Regions from separate parts of the Zoogloea oryzae genome, predicted to be linked through region 1. Evidence: predicted binding sites of a transcription regulator. Region 1 holds the regulator's gene; each other region holds the start of a gene.
What was found. The regulator sigma-54, encoded in region 1, starts transcription at its own class of promoters, with help from an activator protein. The targets are predictions, from matches to a motif close to TGGCACGCTTNCTGCTNA.
Positions count from the first base shown of each region.

Region 2: a site for sigma-54 is predicted at 1,015-1,032, ahead of QQK25_RS03810 (phenol hydroxylase subunit). Genes of this name have one in related genera too.
Region 3: a site for sigma-54 is predicted at 680-697, ahead of QQK25_RS13955 (PEP-CTERM sorting domain-containing protein). Genes of this name have one in related genera too.
Region 4: a site for sigma-54 is predicted at 932-949, ahead of nifB (nitrogenase cofactor biosynthesis protein NifB). Genes of this name have one in related genera too.

Region 1 is NZ_BSPX01000024.1:32,737-34,892, forward strand. It holds gene lptB (LPS export ABC transporter ATP-binding protein) at 1-316, shown strand, start outside; gene QQK25_RS09715 (RNA polymerase factor sigma-54) at 332-1,789, shown strand; gene hpf (ribosome hibernation-promoting factor, HPF/YfiA family) at 1,806-2,129, shown strand.
Region 2 is NZ_BSPX01000006.1:37,909-40,064, reverse strand. It holds gene QQK25_RS03820 (sigma-54-dependent Fis family transcriptional regulator) at 1-118, opposite strand, end outside; gene QQK25_RS03815 (2Fe-2S iron-sulfur cluster-binding protein) at 372-719, shown strand; gene QQK25_RS03810 (phenol hydroxylase subunit) at 1,069-1,332, shown strand; gene QQK25_RS03805 (aromatic/alkene monooxygenase hydroxylase subunit beta) at 1,380-2,156, shown strand, end outside.
Region 3 is NZ_BSPX01000042.1:5,146-7,301, forward strand. It holds gene QQK25_RS13950 (hypothetical protein) at 1-495, shown strand, start outside; gene QQK25_RS13955 (PEP-CTERM sorting domain-containing protein) at 746-1,534, shown strand; gene QQK25_RS13960 (ABC transporter permease) at 1,774-2,156, shown strand, end outside.
Region 4 is NZ_BSPX01000010.1:57,313-59,468, reverse strand. It holds gene nifB (nitrogenase cofactor biosynthesis protein NifB) at 1-895, opposite strand, end outside; gene QQK25_RS05475 ((Fe-S)-binding protein) at 1,100-2,156, shown strand, end outside.

The sequences.
Region 1 (2,156 bases):
CCTCTCCGGCGGCGAACGCCGGCGCTGCGAGATCGCCCGCGCCCTCGCCTCCGACCCGCGGCTGATCCTCCTCGACGAGCCCTTCGCCGGCGTCGACCCGATCGCCGTGATCGACATCCAGAAGATCATCCGCTTCCTCAAGGAAAAAGGGATCGGCGTGCTCATCACCGACCACAACGTCCGCGAAACCCTTGGCATCTGCGACCGCGCCTTCATCATCAATGCCGGCGAAGTGCTGGCCAGCGGCCGCCCTGAAGAGATCGTCCGGAATGAACAGGTCCGTCAGGTTTACCTCGGCGAGCACTTCCGGCTTTAAGGCATCATTGTTGTCATGAAGCCCAGCCTCCAGCTCAAACTCTCCCAGCATCTCGCGCTCACCCCGCAGCTGCAGCAGTCCATCAAGCTGCTACAGCTATCGACCCTCGAGCTCAACCAGGAGATCGAGAAGATCCTCCTCGAGAACCCGATGATCGAGCGGGACGAGCCGGAGTCGAACCTCGGCTCCAGCCGTCTCGAAGCCCCTGGCCCGGCCGCCCCCGCCGGCAGCGAGGCCGCCCAGGAGCGCGAGCAGGAGCAGGCCCGCGAATCCGACCAGCGCGAACGCGACACCGACCGGGAGTTCGACTTCGCCGAAGGCGGCGACTGGCAGGGCTCCGGCAGCGGCTCGCGGGACGATGACGACGACAACGATTTCCAGGATCTCCAGGCCACGGTCACCACCCTGCGCGACCACCTGGACGCCCAGATCGCCCTCACCCAGCTGTCCGACCGCGACCGGGCCCTCACCCGCTTCATGATCGAGGCCCTCGACGACGACGGCTACCTCAGCCAGGCCCTGGAAGACCTCCTGCCGCTGCTGCCGCCCGAACTCGAAGTGGATCTGGACGACCTCACGATCGCCCTGCGCCACATCCAGAGCCTCGACCCCTGCGGGATCGGCGCCGCCGACATCGGCGAATGCCTCGGCCTGCAGCTGCGCGCCCTGCCGCCCAGCCGCGAACGCGAGCTGGCGCTGGCCATCGTCGCCGAACACCTCGAGCTCCTCGCCGCCCGCGACTACCTCAAGCTCAAGCGCGCGCTGCGCTGCACCGACGACGAGCTGCGCGAAGCCCACGCCCTGATCCTCGACCTCAACCCCCGGCCCGGCGCCCGCTTCGCCCAGTCCGACATCCGCTACGTGGTGCCGGATGTCATCGTCCGCAAGGTGCGCAACACCTGGGTTGTGAACCTCAACCCGGACGCGATGCCCAAGCTGCGCATCAACCAGCTTTATGCCCAGATCCTGCGGGACAACCGCGGCGCCAGTGGCTCCCTGTCCAATCACCTGCAGGAAGCCCGCTGGCTCATCAAGAACGTTCAACAGCGCTTCGACACCATCCAGCGTGTGTCGCAAGCGATCGTTGACCGGCAGCGTCAGTTCTTCGATTATGGCGATGTGGCGATGCGCCCTCTGACACTGCGTGAAATCGCCGAACAGTTGGAATTGCACGAGTCCACCGTCTCGCGGGTGACCACCCAGAAGTACATGGCCACACCAAGAGGCATTTTCGAGTTCAAACATTTTTTCGGCAGTCACGTCGCCACCGACACCGGTGGGGCGGCTTCCTCGACGGCGATTCGGGCGCTGATTCGCCAGCTGGTAGCCGCGGAAGACAAGAAGAAACCCTTGTCCGACGCCAAGATTGCCGAGTTGTTGGGCCAGCAGGGTATCGTCGTGGCACGCAGGACCATCGCAAAGTACCGCGAGTCCCTCGATATCCCGCCGGTCAGTCTGCGCAAAACCATCTGACAGAAAGGTAAGAACCATGAACCTCAACATCACGGGGCATCACGTCGAAGTTACGCCGGCCATCCGCGAATACGTTTCCTCCAAGCTCGATCGCGTGATCCGTCATTTCGACAACGTCACCAGCGTCGGCGTGATCCTCTCGGTGGAAAAGCTGCGTCAGAAGGCCGAAGTCACCGTTCACGTGCGTGGCAAGGACATCCACGTCGAGAGCGAGGATGCCGACATGTATGCCGCCATCGACGCCCTGACCGACAAGCTCGACCGCCAGGTTCTGAAGTACAAGGACAAGGCCTCCGACCACGGCCATGACTCCCTGAAGCAGCACCTCGCCGAATCCTGATCTTCGGCCCCAAGTAATCCCCTTCTC
Region 2 (2,156 bases), on a different contig from region 1:
TGGCCGCGGCGTGCATGAGGATCATGCGGTGCTCGTCGAGCCAGATCATGCCCTTGTCGGCGCAGAAGCGCACAAGGCTGCGCAGGTCGCGATCCTGCGGATACCGGATGGTGCTCAAGCTCTCTCCTCCGTCGTGTCCACTGGCCTTGATGTGAGTTTATGTCCGGCGTTGGAAGCCGGGGCAGTGGCAGGTCAACCTTATATCACGCAGGCGGAGTTCGAACTCCGGCGCAGGCAGCACACCGGGAAAATGTTCATATCAGCTTGCGTTATCTGTTCATTAGCGATAATAATACAAAATCTCGAGAAAAATAGCGAGCAGCGGATGAAGGCCGACGTCGATCGGCCGCGCCGGGGCCGAAGGAGGAGACATGGCAACAAAGCACCTGATTCATATTGAGAATACCGGCGAGCGCTACCTGTGCGCCGAGGACGAAAACCTCCTACGCGGCATGGAGATGCTTGGCCGGAAGGGCATCCCGGTGGGGTGCCGCGGCGGCGGCTGCGGGGTGTGCAAGGTGCACATCACCGCTGGCGACTACGCCGCCCGCAAGATGAGCAAATCCTGCGTGTCGGACGAAGAACTGGCGCAGGGCGTCGTGCTGGCGTGCCGGGTCTACCCCCAGGGCGAAATCTCGCTCGATGTGGTCGGCAAGATGGCGAAGTCCGTCTGCAAGGGCGCCGAAGCCCCCTCACCACAATCCACCTGTTCCGACTGAGGTCGTTCCCGGCACCTCATTCCCGTTTCCGCAACCAGGAGCACCCATACCGACAGATCCCTCCCTCCTGTCGGGCTCCCTGGTTTTTTCGAGGCCGTCACGCAATGTGGCGGCCTTTTTTTTGGGCCGAAAGTTACGTATGGGGTGCGCTTTGCGTAACGCGTTACGCCGCTTCACCAGATCATCAAGCTGCATTGCAGCATTTCATCAATTGATCGATCGATAAAATTCTTTTTTATCGATATTTTTTGCTCGGTAACACGTTTCCCCTTTCTGCTCAGTCGCTTATCGCGATTGGCACGCTACTTGATATGGGGTGTCTGGTGTTCAAGACCAGATTGAGGAAACGATGAGCGACCCGACGAAGCCCTCGCTAGACGTAAACCGCAAGTACGTGCGCCTTGTTGAGAAGCGGCCGGATGGCCTGGTGGAGTTCGAGTTCTCCATCTCCGATCCGGAGCTCTACGTGGAGATGCTTCTGCCGGAAGCGGCCTACGAGGAATTCTGCAAGACCAACCGGGTGATCCTCCTGGAAGGCTCCCGGCCGGAATCCGAGGACGGCAGCGACTGGGACTGGAATCTCCGCGAGGCGACGCACCAGCGTTTCCGCTGAGCACACTGACCACCGAAAACCCCAAAAGACAGAAGGAGGAGAAACCCATGCAAATCGATCTTCGCACGGTATCCATCAAGCCGCTGCGACACACCTTCGACAACATCGCCCGCCGCATCGGCGCCGACAAGCCGGCATCCCGCTACCAGGAAGGCACCCTGGACATGCAGCAGGAGGTCAACTTCCACTACCGGCCGACCTGGGACCCCGACCACCTGATCTACGACCGTGCCCGCACCGCCATCAAGATGGCCGACTGGTACAGCTTCAAGGATCCGCGCCAGTTCTACTACGGCGCCTACACCCTGGCCCGGGCCAAGCAGCAGGACACCGCTGAAGCCAACTTCGACTTCGTCGAGAACCGCGGCCTCGCGGCCACGCTGCCGGCCGAGATCCGCGACACCGTGCTCAAGATGCTGATCCCGCTGCGTCACGTGGCCTGGGGTTCCAACATGAACAACGCCGGCATCTGTGCCTACGGCTACGGCACGGCCTTCACCCAGCCGTGCATCTATCAGTCGATGGACCAGCTCGGCATCGCCCAGTACATCACCCGCGTGGCACTCCTGCTGGGCGATGTGGACGTGCTCGACACCGCCAAGTCGGCGTGGATGGAAGACGACGCCTGGCAGGGCCTGCGCCGCTATGTGGAAGACACCATGGTCATCAAGGACCCGTTCGAGCTCTTCGTGGCCCAGAACGTGGCGCTGGATGGCCTGCTGTATCCGCTGGTGTACGAAACCATCATCGACGACGTGCTCTCGTCCAGGGGCGGCACGCCGGTGGCGATGCTCACCCAGTTCATGACCGACTGGTACGCCGAA
Region 3 (2,156 bases), on a different contig from region 1:
TCGATGGGGCTGGCCGTTGCCACCAATCAGCTCCGCCGCGACGCCGACGCCACGCTTAACGACCTCACCCTCCGGCTGAGCGGCATCCACCGCCAGCACGAAGAAACCCTCAAGGAAGCGGCCGACGCCCGCCTCGCCCTCCGGCAACAGGCCGAACTCGATCGGCTGGGCTTGAAGTCATCGGTGCCGCGTCTACAGTTGATGGGCGGGATCGACGCAGCCCTGGCCGAAACAGGCCTTTCCGATCTTCATTACACCCTGTCCCCGCTCCAGCCCCTCGACGACGCCCCGCTGCTCGGCCTCTCGACGGTCCGGCTGGACGGCAGTGTTCCTCACGAGGCTCGCCTCCTGGCATTGCTCAAGCGACTGGAGGCCACCAATAACGGCTTGTTTCTTCCGCTCCACTGCGTGCTGGCTCGCCCCACGACCGATGCCCATACCATAGTCAAAGCCGACTGCGAAGCGACTTGGCTAGGGCTGCAACCACCCGCTTGAGACATATTTCACACTACCCAATTTGCGCACTTTTCCAGAAAAATCAACAACTCAACGTCATCGCCCACCCGATCGCCAGAAAATGTGTCGACAATTTTTACACCTGTTTCAGCGAGACTCTGACGAAGTTCCCCAACTGAAAAAAACCTACACAAAATCATAACTTTAAAAAATCGCAAAAAACTGGCACACCGATTGCTTATGAAAAGAAAGGGCTACAGTGGCCCCGATTACTCAGGAGATTAAATAAGTGAAAACCTTCAAGCAGACCCTCACCGCCCTGGCCACCGTTGCCGCCCTGTCCGCTGCTGGCAGCGCCAACGCCGGCCTGACCAACTGGTACATGGACGCCAACGGCGCCGTCGGCGGCACCGCTGACGCCACCCTGGTTGCCGAATACCTTGACCTGCTGGGCAAGGCCTACGTGCACAACACCATGACCAGCGCCACCACCTTCAGCTTCAACGAAGCTGGCAACTTCAACACCGCCTCCGCTGACGGCGGCTCTTCCTTCCTGACCACCGGTCTGCGTAGCGAATTCGTTGGCGTTGGCAACGGCTCCACCGCCACCGGCGCTCTGGCCTTCACCACCGGCTCCCTGAACGTTTTCAGCGGCGCCACCAACATCGCTTCGTTCGACCTGATCCTGGGCAACGGCGCTGTTGATGTCGGCACCGTGCTGCCGAACGGCGTGTTCAGCCTGATCTTCAAGGCCACCAGCATGGCTTCCGGCTACTTCTTCGACGGCGCCATGAACGACCTGTCCCTGAAGGTTGCCGATGGCCTGACCTTCGGTTTCGCCACCACCAACGCCAGCGTCACCAACACCTGGTCCGCCGCTGAAAACGCGACCCTGACCGGCATCTACAACACCGCCTTCAACCCGGATGTCGCCTCGATCTCCAACAACGGCACCACCGACCTGGTGATCCGTAACGGCGGCCAGTTCGGCCTGGAAGTTCCGGAGCCCACCTCCATGGCTCTGGCTGGCCTCGGCCTGACCGGCCTTGCCGCTCTGCGCCGTCGCAAGTCGGCCTAAGACCCGCCCAGGTTGATCACCTTCGGGTGATCGACTGAAAGCAGTCTTGCGGTACTCAAGCCCGTCACTCCCAGAGTGGCGGGCTTTTCATTTGCATCTTCCCCCTTGTTCCGGCTCACCCGGCGTGGCAGCCCGCCCGCTGTCACCTGGAATAATCAAACACTTGCCCCTGCTGGCTTTCCAAGCGACCATACGTCTCTTCCCGCGAGCATTTCCGAGCAACTCCCCGCGTGCGCCTCATGTCGATCGATCTCTATTTCCGCGACGTCACCCAGGCATTCCGAAACATCGTCCGCCAGCGGCGTCGGGCGCTTTTCGCGCTTGTCACCATCGTCGGCGGCGTGATGGCCTTTCTGCTGGCAGGCGGATTCATCCAGTGGATCCTGAAAGACATGCGTGAAGCCACGATCCGCTCGCAGCTGGGGCACGTGCAGATCGTCCGGCCCGGCTTCTTCGACAAGGGCCTCGCCGACCCGTACGCCTACCTGCTGTCGGGCGCCGACGCCGTCTATAACGATCTCGCCAAGACGCCTGGCGTCCGCGTGATCACGCCACGGCTGGTGTTCACCGGGCTGGCCAGTCACGACGATTCCACCATCTCCTTCTCCGGCGAAGGCGTTGA
Region 4 (2,156 bases), on a different contig from region 1:
GGCAGTGGCGCATCATCGCCATGTCGCCGGCACAGGCGTCCTGCAGGTCCTGCAGCTGCTCGGGGGTCGGCTCCGGCTGCTCCATGATCCCGTAGTAGGTGCCGTGCTCGGGCTCGGCGATCAGCGGCATCACGTTGTGCAGGAAGGCGCCCTTGGCCTTGACGATCTTCGAGACCTCCTTGAGGTGCTCGTCATTCACGCCGGGGATCAGCACCGAGTTCACCTTCACGAGGATGCCCCGCGAGGTGAGCATCTCGAGGCCCTTCTGCTGCTGCTCGATGAGGATCTTGGCGCCCTCGATACCGAAGATGCGCTTGTTGTTCCAGTAGATCCACGGATAGATCTTGGCGCCCACTTCCGGATCGACACAGTTGATGGTGATCGTCACGTGGTCGATGTTGTGCTTGGCGATCTCGTCCACGTATTGCGGGAGCGACAGGCCGTTGGTGGACACGCACAGCTTGATGTCCGGCGCCTTCTCCGAGAGTTGCTCGAAGGTCTCGAAGGTGCGGGCCGGGTTGGCAAGGGGGTCTCCCGGCCCCGCGATGCCGAGTACGGTCATCTGCGGGATCTCGGCGGCCACCGCCAGCACCTTCTTGATCGCCTGGTCCGGCGTCAGCAGCTCGGACACCACGCCCGGGCGCGACTCGTTGGAGCAGTCGTACTTGCGGTTGCAGTAATTGCACTGGATGTTGCAGGCCGGGGCGACGGCCACGTGCATGCGCGCAAAGTAGTGGTGGGCCTCTTCCGAATAACAGGGATGGTCCTGCACCTTGGCGCGGATGTGGTCGGGCAGATGAGACAGGGCGTCGGGCGCAGTGCCGCAGCCGCTTGAAGAACAACCGCCGCCGGATGCTTCTTCGGGCGCGGCATTGCTGATGACGGGCAGTTCCACGTTGGGCTCCTCTGGATCTGGGGTTACGCCGGGTATTCAGCAATCGCTGTGCCAGAGGAGAAAACAGCAGAAAAACAGGGGTTTATTGTTTCGGCGCGGGGGCGCTTGTCAGCCCTTTGTCGCAAAGGTGACAGTCACCTTTGTGCGTAAACGCCTGATTTGAGGCGCTTTAAGATTGGCACCGGTCTTGCGTGGCTGGTGGCCATGAAAACCTATCTCGACTGGTCGGCCTACGACACCTACGGCGTGGGCGACGCCTACGCGGGCATTCCCGCCACCGGGGGCAACTACGCCAAGGCGGTGGCCGTGTGCATGAACAACCACCAGTGCCAGCGCGACGGCAAGGGGGTGATGTGCCCGAGCTACCGGATCACCCACGACCCGATGCATTCCACCGGCGCCCGGGTGAAGGCCTTCAAGGCGGCGCTGAACGGCGAGCTTGGCGACGAACCCTTCGCCCACCCCGATCTCGCCGCGGCGATGGACTTGTGTGTGTCGTGCAAGGGCTGCAAGAAGGAATGCCCCAGCGCGGTGGACATGACCCTCATCAAGACCGAATACCTTGCCCAGCGGAATGCGAGGCTCGGCCCATCGCGGCGGGTGCGGCTGTTTGCCGGGCTGCCCCGCTGGCTGCACGCGCGGCGTTCGCTCCTCAAGCGCCTGGTGCGCCTGCGCAACGCCTCGCCGTGGCTGGCGGGCGTGGCCGAGCGTTGGCTGGGCATCTCGGCCCGGCGGCCGATCCCCGAGATCGTCGCCGACGGCTTTACCACGCCGGCGCTTGACGCCACCGGCACGCGGGGCAAGGTGATGCTCTTCGTGGATACCTTCACCCACTACTACACGCCCGAGGTGGCCGAGGCGGCGCTGAAGGTGCTGCGCGCCGGCGGCTACAGCGTCGAGGTGCTGCAGCCGGTGGCCAGCGACGCCGAGCCGACGCGGCCCCTGTGCTGCGGACGCACCTATCTCTCCCAGGGCCTGGTGGATGAGGCGAAGATCGAGGCCCAGCGGGTGATGGCCGCGCTCGCCCCGGCGCTGGCCGAGGGCACGCCCGTCGTCGGGCTGGAACCGTCGTGCCTGCTGGCGCTGCGGGACGAGTTCTACAGCCTGTCCCTGGGCCCGGCGGTTGGGCAGCTCTCCAAGCAGGCCTTCCTGTTCGAGGAGTTCCTGATGCGCGAGGGCAACAAGGGGCTGAAGCTCGATCTCAAGCCCATCCCCGGCGGCCGGGCGGTGGTGCATGGCCACTGCCACCAGAAGGCCTTTG